DNA from 2 places in the Shewanella sp. MF08487 genome. Region 2 is predicted to be linked to the other one. Evidence: riboswitches for the same ligand, from Rfam matches in the RefSeq annotation. Region 2 holds a riboswitch; the other holds the start of a gene.
What was found. A riboswitch is a leader RNA that binds a small molecule or an ion and turns the genes downstream of it on or off. The one in region 2 is predicted to bind cobalamin.
Positions count from the first base shown of each region.

Region 1: it holds a riboswitch for cobalamin, as region 2 does, so the genes downstream of both, ACRN9H_RS04990 (TonB-dependent receptor) here and ACRN9H_RS12415 (ABC transporter ATP-binding protein) in region 2, are expected to answer to the same signal.

Region 1 is NZ_JBOZPB010000005.1:21,952-25,370, forward strand. It holds gene ACRN9H_RS04990 (TonB-dependent receptor) at 1-1,272, opposite strand, end outside; cobalamin riboswitch at 1,381-1,608, opposite strand; gene rihA (pyrimidine-specific ribonucleoside hydrolase RihA) at 1,994-2,956, shown strand; gene rbsK (ribokinase) at 2,970-3,419, shown strand, end outside.
Region 2 is NZ_JBOZPB010000017.1:4,594-8,012, reverse strand. It holds gene ACRN9H_RS12420 (FecCD family ABC transporter permease) at 1-948, opposite strand, end outside; gene ACRN9H_RS12415 (ABC transporter ATP-binding protein) at 995-1,873, opposite strand; cobalamin riboswitch at 2,019-2,177, opposite strand; gene ACRN9H_RS12410 (histidine phosphatase family protein) at 2,441-3,229, opposite strand.

The sequences.
Region 1 (3,419 bases), on a different contig from region 2:
ATACAGTCTATGCTCGGTGCTCGGACGATAGTTTAGCCCCAGTTCAAATGCATGGGCATCTTCATCAAGGTCGATACCCAGAGGATAGGCTTGACCATCTTTTAATTCATCTTGAACCCAAGCATAACGACCACCCACAACGTAACTTAACGTAGGGCTTAAAGGCACAGTGGCATGCACATAGGCACTTTGCATTTGCTGCACATTGCTACGCTGCATGCTATCAAAATCGGCCTTACCACGACTGATATCTAAACCCGTCACTAAGTTCAGCTCACCTTGGCGCGTAGCATAATTACCTATCGCTTTGGGGCTAAACATCAGCATTGAACGCGTATTTTGACTATTAGCGCCCCAGTTCAAAGAGGAAACTAAGGTATCGCTATAATCGACATCTGCAGCAAGCGCCCAGTGTTGATTAAGCTGGTGCTGATAACCTGTACGCGCCGCGGTGGTCATTTCATGAATATACTCTTGGGTATTATCAGAATGGCGTGGATTGGCTTTAAATTGCGCCTTGGTGAGTGAACCTGGGTTTTCACGATCATCATCGTAATAACTGGTTTCAATAAAAAATGAATCGGTCGCAGTTTTATACTGAATACGCCCTAAAATAGAGCCGGTTTCGTTAGCATTGTGCTCACGATAATTATCGCCTTGATTGTAGCTACCCGTTAAAAAGTAGCGCCAGTCTTTGTTGATGGCGCCTGAAATATCGCCACGGCCTTCATAGGTATCAAAGCTGCCACCAGACAACTGCATGCTACCACCGTTATTTTCAGGGGATTTAGTAACAATATTGATGACACCACCAACGGCTTGATCGCCATAGAGTACCCCTGCACTACCAGATAAAATTTCGATACGATCCACTTGATTAAGCGGAATGGCATTAAGGCTAGGCGCTGCGATATCGATATTATTGAGACGACGACCATCAAGTAAAATCAGCGTATTATTAACAGCAGTGCTGGCGCTAAAGCCACGCATTGCAAAGCTAGTTCCAATATTATTATCCGAAATTTGAATACCGCTTTGACCACGTAAAACCTCAGTCACGCTAGTGGCACCACTCATTTCAATCGCGGCGGCATCAATCACATTCACGTTAGCAGCAATATTTAACGGGGTATTATCAGAGCGGCCAATAACGACGACATGCTCATCGACTTTAGCTGCGCTGGTATCGTCAGCCGCCATAGCGGGCGCGATAATTGAAAAACTGCACAGGCTACTCATTAGCAGCGCGATTTTTGTTGGATTTGTTCCCATTTTACCTTTAACTCCTGCAAGGAAAACGGGGCATTAGCGCCACGATATGCATCATTCAGTACCAAAACTGACATTGACTATCGCATTTTGAAATCTGCCCACCGAAATCTCAAAAACACCTTTAGGGCCGGTCTCCGGACTTAAGCTAGGTTAATCCATTGCGGATTAACACGAGACTCATGGTTCATACTACGTCTATCGAGTCCATATTAGACTCTTCGCTCACGTACGGCCGTCTCTCACTTTTTACCGTTGCGGGGGCAGTGCCTGCATTTCACAGGCTTCCCGATTATCTCGCTGCCTTAGCAGGCGAGCACCTCAGAAGGTTGACTTAATATTCAAACTGGGGTTAAAAGCAGCATATTGCGTCTTGTAACCCTTAGTACATTAAACAGACTGCCATTTGGCAGTGAACGCGCGCATTATAGACGTCTACATGGATAAAAGTCCATTAATCCACATCAATCCTCGCAGTGATTACTCTCAAGCACTATTGTGCTCTTATGCTTAAAAATATCGCCTAAAATGCAGGTTCCAAACGCAGCGGCGCCCATCAATCGAGAGCCCATCAGCATCAATAACTGAAAGATATTTAGTAGCTTATTAAACAAAATACGAAAAAGGTCACACTTTATCATTAGAGTCACATACACAGACTAGCGTCCATCATAGGGCATGTTATGCTAGGCCGCTAGAACAGCTGTTTAATGGAAGTAACAGTATGACTCGTCAAATTATTCTTGATTGCGATCCCGGGCATGATGATGCCATTGCACTTATCTTAGCCTTAGCTCACCCAGAACTTAATCCCCTTGCCGTAACGACCAGCGCAGGCAACCAAACGCCAGATAAAACCCTCAATAATGCCCTGCGCATTTTAACCCTGTTAAAGCGTAGCGATATTCCCGTGGCGGGCGGTGCCATTAAACCACTGGCACGTGAATTGATTATTGCCGACAATGTCCACGGCGAAACAGGGCTTGATGGCCCCGTATTGCCCGAACCCAGCTTTAGTCCACAAGCGATGACGGCGGTTGAGTTGATGGCGCGGCAAATTCGCCAAAGCACTCAACCCGTAACCTTAATCCCAACTGGGCCACTGACTAACATCGCACTGTTATTGGCAAGTCACAGTGAATTACACCATAAAATCGAACGCATCGTATTAATGGGCGGCGCCGCGGGCGTGGGTAATTGGACTCCTGCTGCCGAGTTTAATATTTTTGTCGATCCTGAAGCGGCGGATATGGTCTTTAAATCCGGGATTCCTATTACCATGTGCGGACTCGATGTCACCCATCAAGCGCAAATCATGGATGAAGATATAGAACGCATTCGCGCTATCCCAAATCCAATAGCCAAGTGCGTCGCAGAGTTACTGGATTTCTTTATGGTTTACCACAGAGATCCTAAATGGGGCTTTATTGGCGCGCCATTGCACGACCCCTGCACTATCGCTTGGTTGCTCAAACCTGAATTATTCGAGGCACAAGATTGTTGGGTCGGCATTGAAACACAAAGCGAACTGACCTTAGGCATGACTGTGGTTGATCGCTATCAACTCACAGGTAAACCCGCCAATGCCACTGTATTATTTGGCCTAGATAGACAAGGCTTTGTCGATTTACTGGTCGACAGTTTGCGTGTCTACGATGCCTCTTATCTCAATCGCAAAGATTGCTAACAGTGAGCGTTTTATGAGCCAGATACTGATTATCGGCAGCGCTAATGCTGATCATGTGATGAAATTTGAATACTTGCCCGCTGCGGGGCAAACCTTGATGAGCCGTGAATATCGGCTTGAACAAGGGGGAAAAGGCGCGAATCAAGCCGTCGCCTGTGCTCGCTTAGCCAAACCAGGCTCGCGCATTGATTTTATCTGCCATCTTGGGCAAGACAGTGTCGGTGATGATATGCGTCAGAACTGGATTAAAGACGGCATTAGTACTGAAGGTATCAGCCAAATAACCGGGCTAAATACCGGCACTGCGATGATCTTTATCGGTGACGATGGCGAAAATACCATTGGTGTTGCAGCCGGTGCGAATGCCAGTCTGTCACCCCATGATTTAGAGAATCATACCGAGCTCTTTGCCAGTGCCCAATATTTACTAATCCAACTAGAAACCCCCGCTGCCACAGTGGCA
Region 2 (3,419 bases):
GCCCACCAACGCCGTTAATAAAATCGGCTGGCGACCGGGAAATAGCATGCGCACGGTATGGGGGATCATTAAACCGACAAAACCAATACCGCCACAGGTGGCAACCAATACTGCGGTAATTAACGAGCACAGTAGTAACATGTTGAGTCGTAACTTAGGTACATTTACCCCTAAGGTATGGGCGGTTTCATCCCCCGCTTGCAGCGCCATAATCTGCCGCTTCATGCCTAAGATAATCAATAAGCTCACCCCAACAACCAGAGTCGGCAAAATAAGTAACGACCAACTGGCCTTAGCAAAACTGCCTAAACTCCAAAACAATACCGAAGCCGTGGCCTGCGGACTGGAAAAATACAACAGTAAACTGGTTAGGGCGCCAAACATAAAGGAGGTTGCCACACCTGAAAGCAGCATGCGCTCGACTTGGCTATTAAGCCCAAGTCCCGATAACGCTAACACAATCAACACCGACAAACTGGCGCCAATAAAAGCGCCCAAGGGCAAGCTAAACCAAAGCAAACCCGACAAGGCGCCCGAACCGCTAAAAAGCCCAGAATGTGCCGCCATGCCAGCATTATCAAAAAATCCAGAGCCAGTGAATAAGGTCAACATCACCACAGCGCCAAAGGACGCGCCAGAGCTAATGCCAAATAAATACGGGTCTGCCAGCGGATTGCGCGTCACGGTTTGCAACACACTGCCCGCCAGTGACAAACCCGCCCCCGCCACAAAAGCCAGTAAAATGCGCGGTAGCCTGAGCTCCATCACAATGCGCTCAGTCATGCCGCTTGTCTGAGCGAGGTTAGCAACCTTATTGATAAACACCTGGATAACATCCATAAAGCTGATGTTTGCCGCACCAAAACTGGTCGCGGCTATCGGTGTAATCAATGTCAGCATGGCTAACGCCAGCAGCATCAACTGTTGTCTTGTCAAAAGTGTCACCATAGGCCCCAAATTTGAGGTGCAATACTGCGTTGTTGACTCGTCTGAATCATTCACTCTCACCTCGTTTGTCCCCGTTATGGGTTGCATCATGGTAACCATAAAAATAGCTGATTAAGGGATTTTTATGTTGCGGATGAACAGATACCTGAGCGCACACCCCGAACACATCGGCGATACGCGCTTCAGTTAATACCTCTGTCGGTGTGCCCATGGCACTGACCTCGCCGTTGTGGATTAACAATAAGCTGTCACACAGGGCACTGGCCAAATTAAGATCGTGGATGGAAGCAATCACACTAATACCCAAACTGCGCACCAGCTCAAGAATTTGAATTTGATAGCGCACATCAAGATGATTGGTGGGTTCATCGAGGATGAGCAGTTGTGGCTGTTGCACTATGGCACGAGCGATCAAGGCGCGTTGTTTTTCACCACCCGATAAACGCTCATATTGCTGGTACATTTTATGGCTGAGGCCGACTTTTTCGAGCGCTTTAGCAATGCATTCGCCATCTTTGCTAGAGTTAGTGTCGAACATGCCCTTGTGCGGCGTTAACCCCATACTGACCAATTGCTCTGTAGTCATGTCGAAATAATGCGGCGTATCTTGCTGGACAACAGCAACACTACAGGCAAAAGCTTTGGGCGATAAGCGCTCAATATCTTGATCAAATAAGGTGATTTTGCCCTGAGTCGGGCGCACAAATCGATACAAACAGCGCAGCAAACTAGACTTACCCGCACCGTTAGGGCCAATCAGCCCAAGCATCTGCCCTGTCGGCAGTGTAAAGTTAATATCGGTAAGAATAGTTTTGCTATCAATACTCCAACTCAAATGGCTCACATCAAGCGCAACTGGCTGGCTGGCAAGTGGGGTATCGCAGCTATTTAAGCTGCGGCTGGTTTGGATTTCAGAGAGTCTCACCAACGCGGCGCTCCTAGCGAGTCCAAACCTGCACTAAAAAAGGAGATACACATAGTTGCTGTATACATAGTCGCTGTATACATAATCGTTATACACATAGTCATCTGCTCCCTCGAGTCACCCGCTCAAGAATTTAAGCTGCACGCAGCGATAACAGAAATAGGCAGGTCTCCTGACTTGTCACTTTTATATTTAAAACTCTATAAAAGTCACGCACAGTTGCGGGCACAGTTCGGGCTGACTGACGAGCAGCTCCCCGATTCCCTATTATGTTGAAATTAATCTTTAGCCTTGGCAAAGAGGCTTAGCAATATTTGCCTAACTCCCCTTGCACCACTCAAAACCCTCAACACCTATTTCTGTGACGTTAGCCGCTACGCTATAGCAGGATCGTATGCGAGCGGTAACATCAAGAGAAAGCATTATCCTATATTTACCCTAATAGGCAATCGACAATCGCGCCGCTAAGATGAGAAAAATCTTCAACTTAGCGGATGGTTTAAATGGCTAACTATGATGACTAACTCTGTTACTCCCTGCAGTTATAACCGACGGCAGCGAGTCACGTTATTCGCAGCGACCGCTCGGCCAATCTAAACGCCAATAACGAGTGCCTTGCTCATCTTGCAGCACATTAATTTTTACCACTGCGGCGACGGGTAAATTAAGTTGGCTATAAAAACCCACGGCCCGTTCAACCCCCAGTGCCCGCGCCATTAAATGGCGGATAACACCGCCGTGGCTCACTAGCCATATTTTAGCAGTAGGCGTGAGCGTACCGTCTTGAGCCTCATCTTTATTTAAGGCAATAGAATTTAACGCAATAGACAATTGCTCAAACTCAGCGGCAAGTATTTGCTCAATAGCATAGTTCACTCGCGACTCAAAACTGGCCATAGTCTCACCGTTGGGCGGCGGCGCTTGCCAAGGATTTTGCCAATAGGCGGCTAAACGTTCGCCCTCTTGTTGATAGAGTTCATCGAGTTTACGTCCGTCCCAATCACCGAAATCTATTTCCTGTAAATCTGACAAAAATTGCGCCTCTAATGGCTTTGTCTGTGCCGTTAATATGTTGCTTGCTGATGTCGAATTTGAAGATAGCGCCGTACTTAACGGTGGTACTCCAGTTAACAGCGGCGCCGTTGAATGCAGCTCAGCGGCCAGAGCTTGGGCAAAGTCAGCACAGCGGCGTGAAGTTGAACTATAAATGGCGCTACAGACGCTGGCCTGCGCTGCAACCGCCGCCGACATTTGTTGCCAACCCGTTTCGCTCAATGGCACATCTACACGCCCGCGTAAGATGGCGCCGCCTTCACACTCACCGTGGCGTAGTAATAATAGTTGTATTTGTTTCATCGTATTCCTTGGCTAATGTTCAAGAGCGAATGTTCAAAAAACACATCATTCAGGCGGTGATACTTAATCTTATGGGCATTATGTTGTTAAAAAATGGCTTAATACCAATGAAAACAGCCCTGTTAATTTGCCATTAAAGCATTCACTCAACAAATCACCGCTAAAAGTGCTCAAAAATCTCCGATGAGCA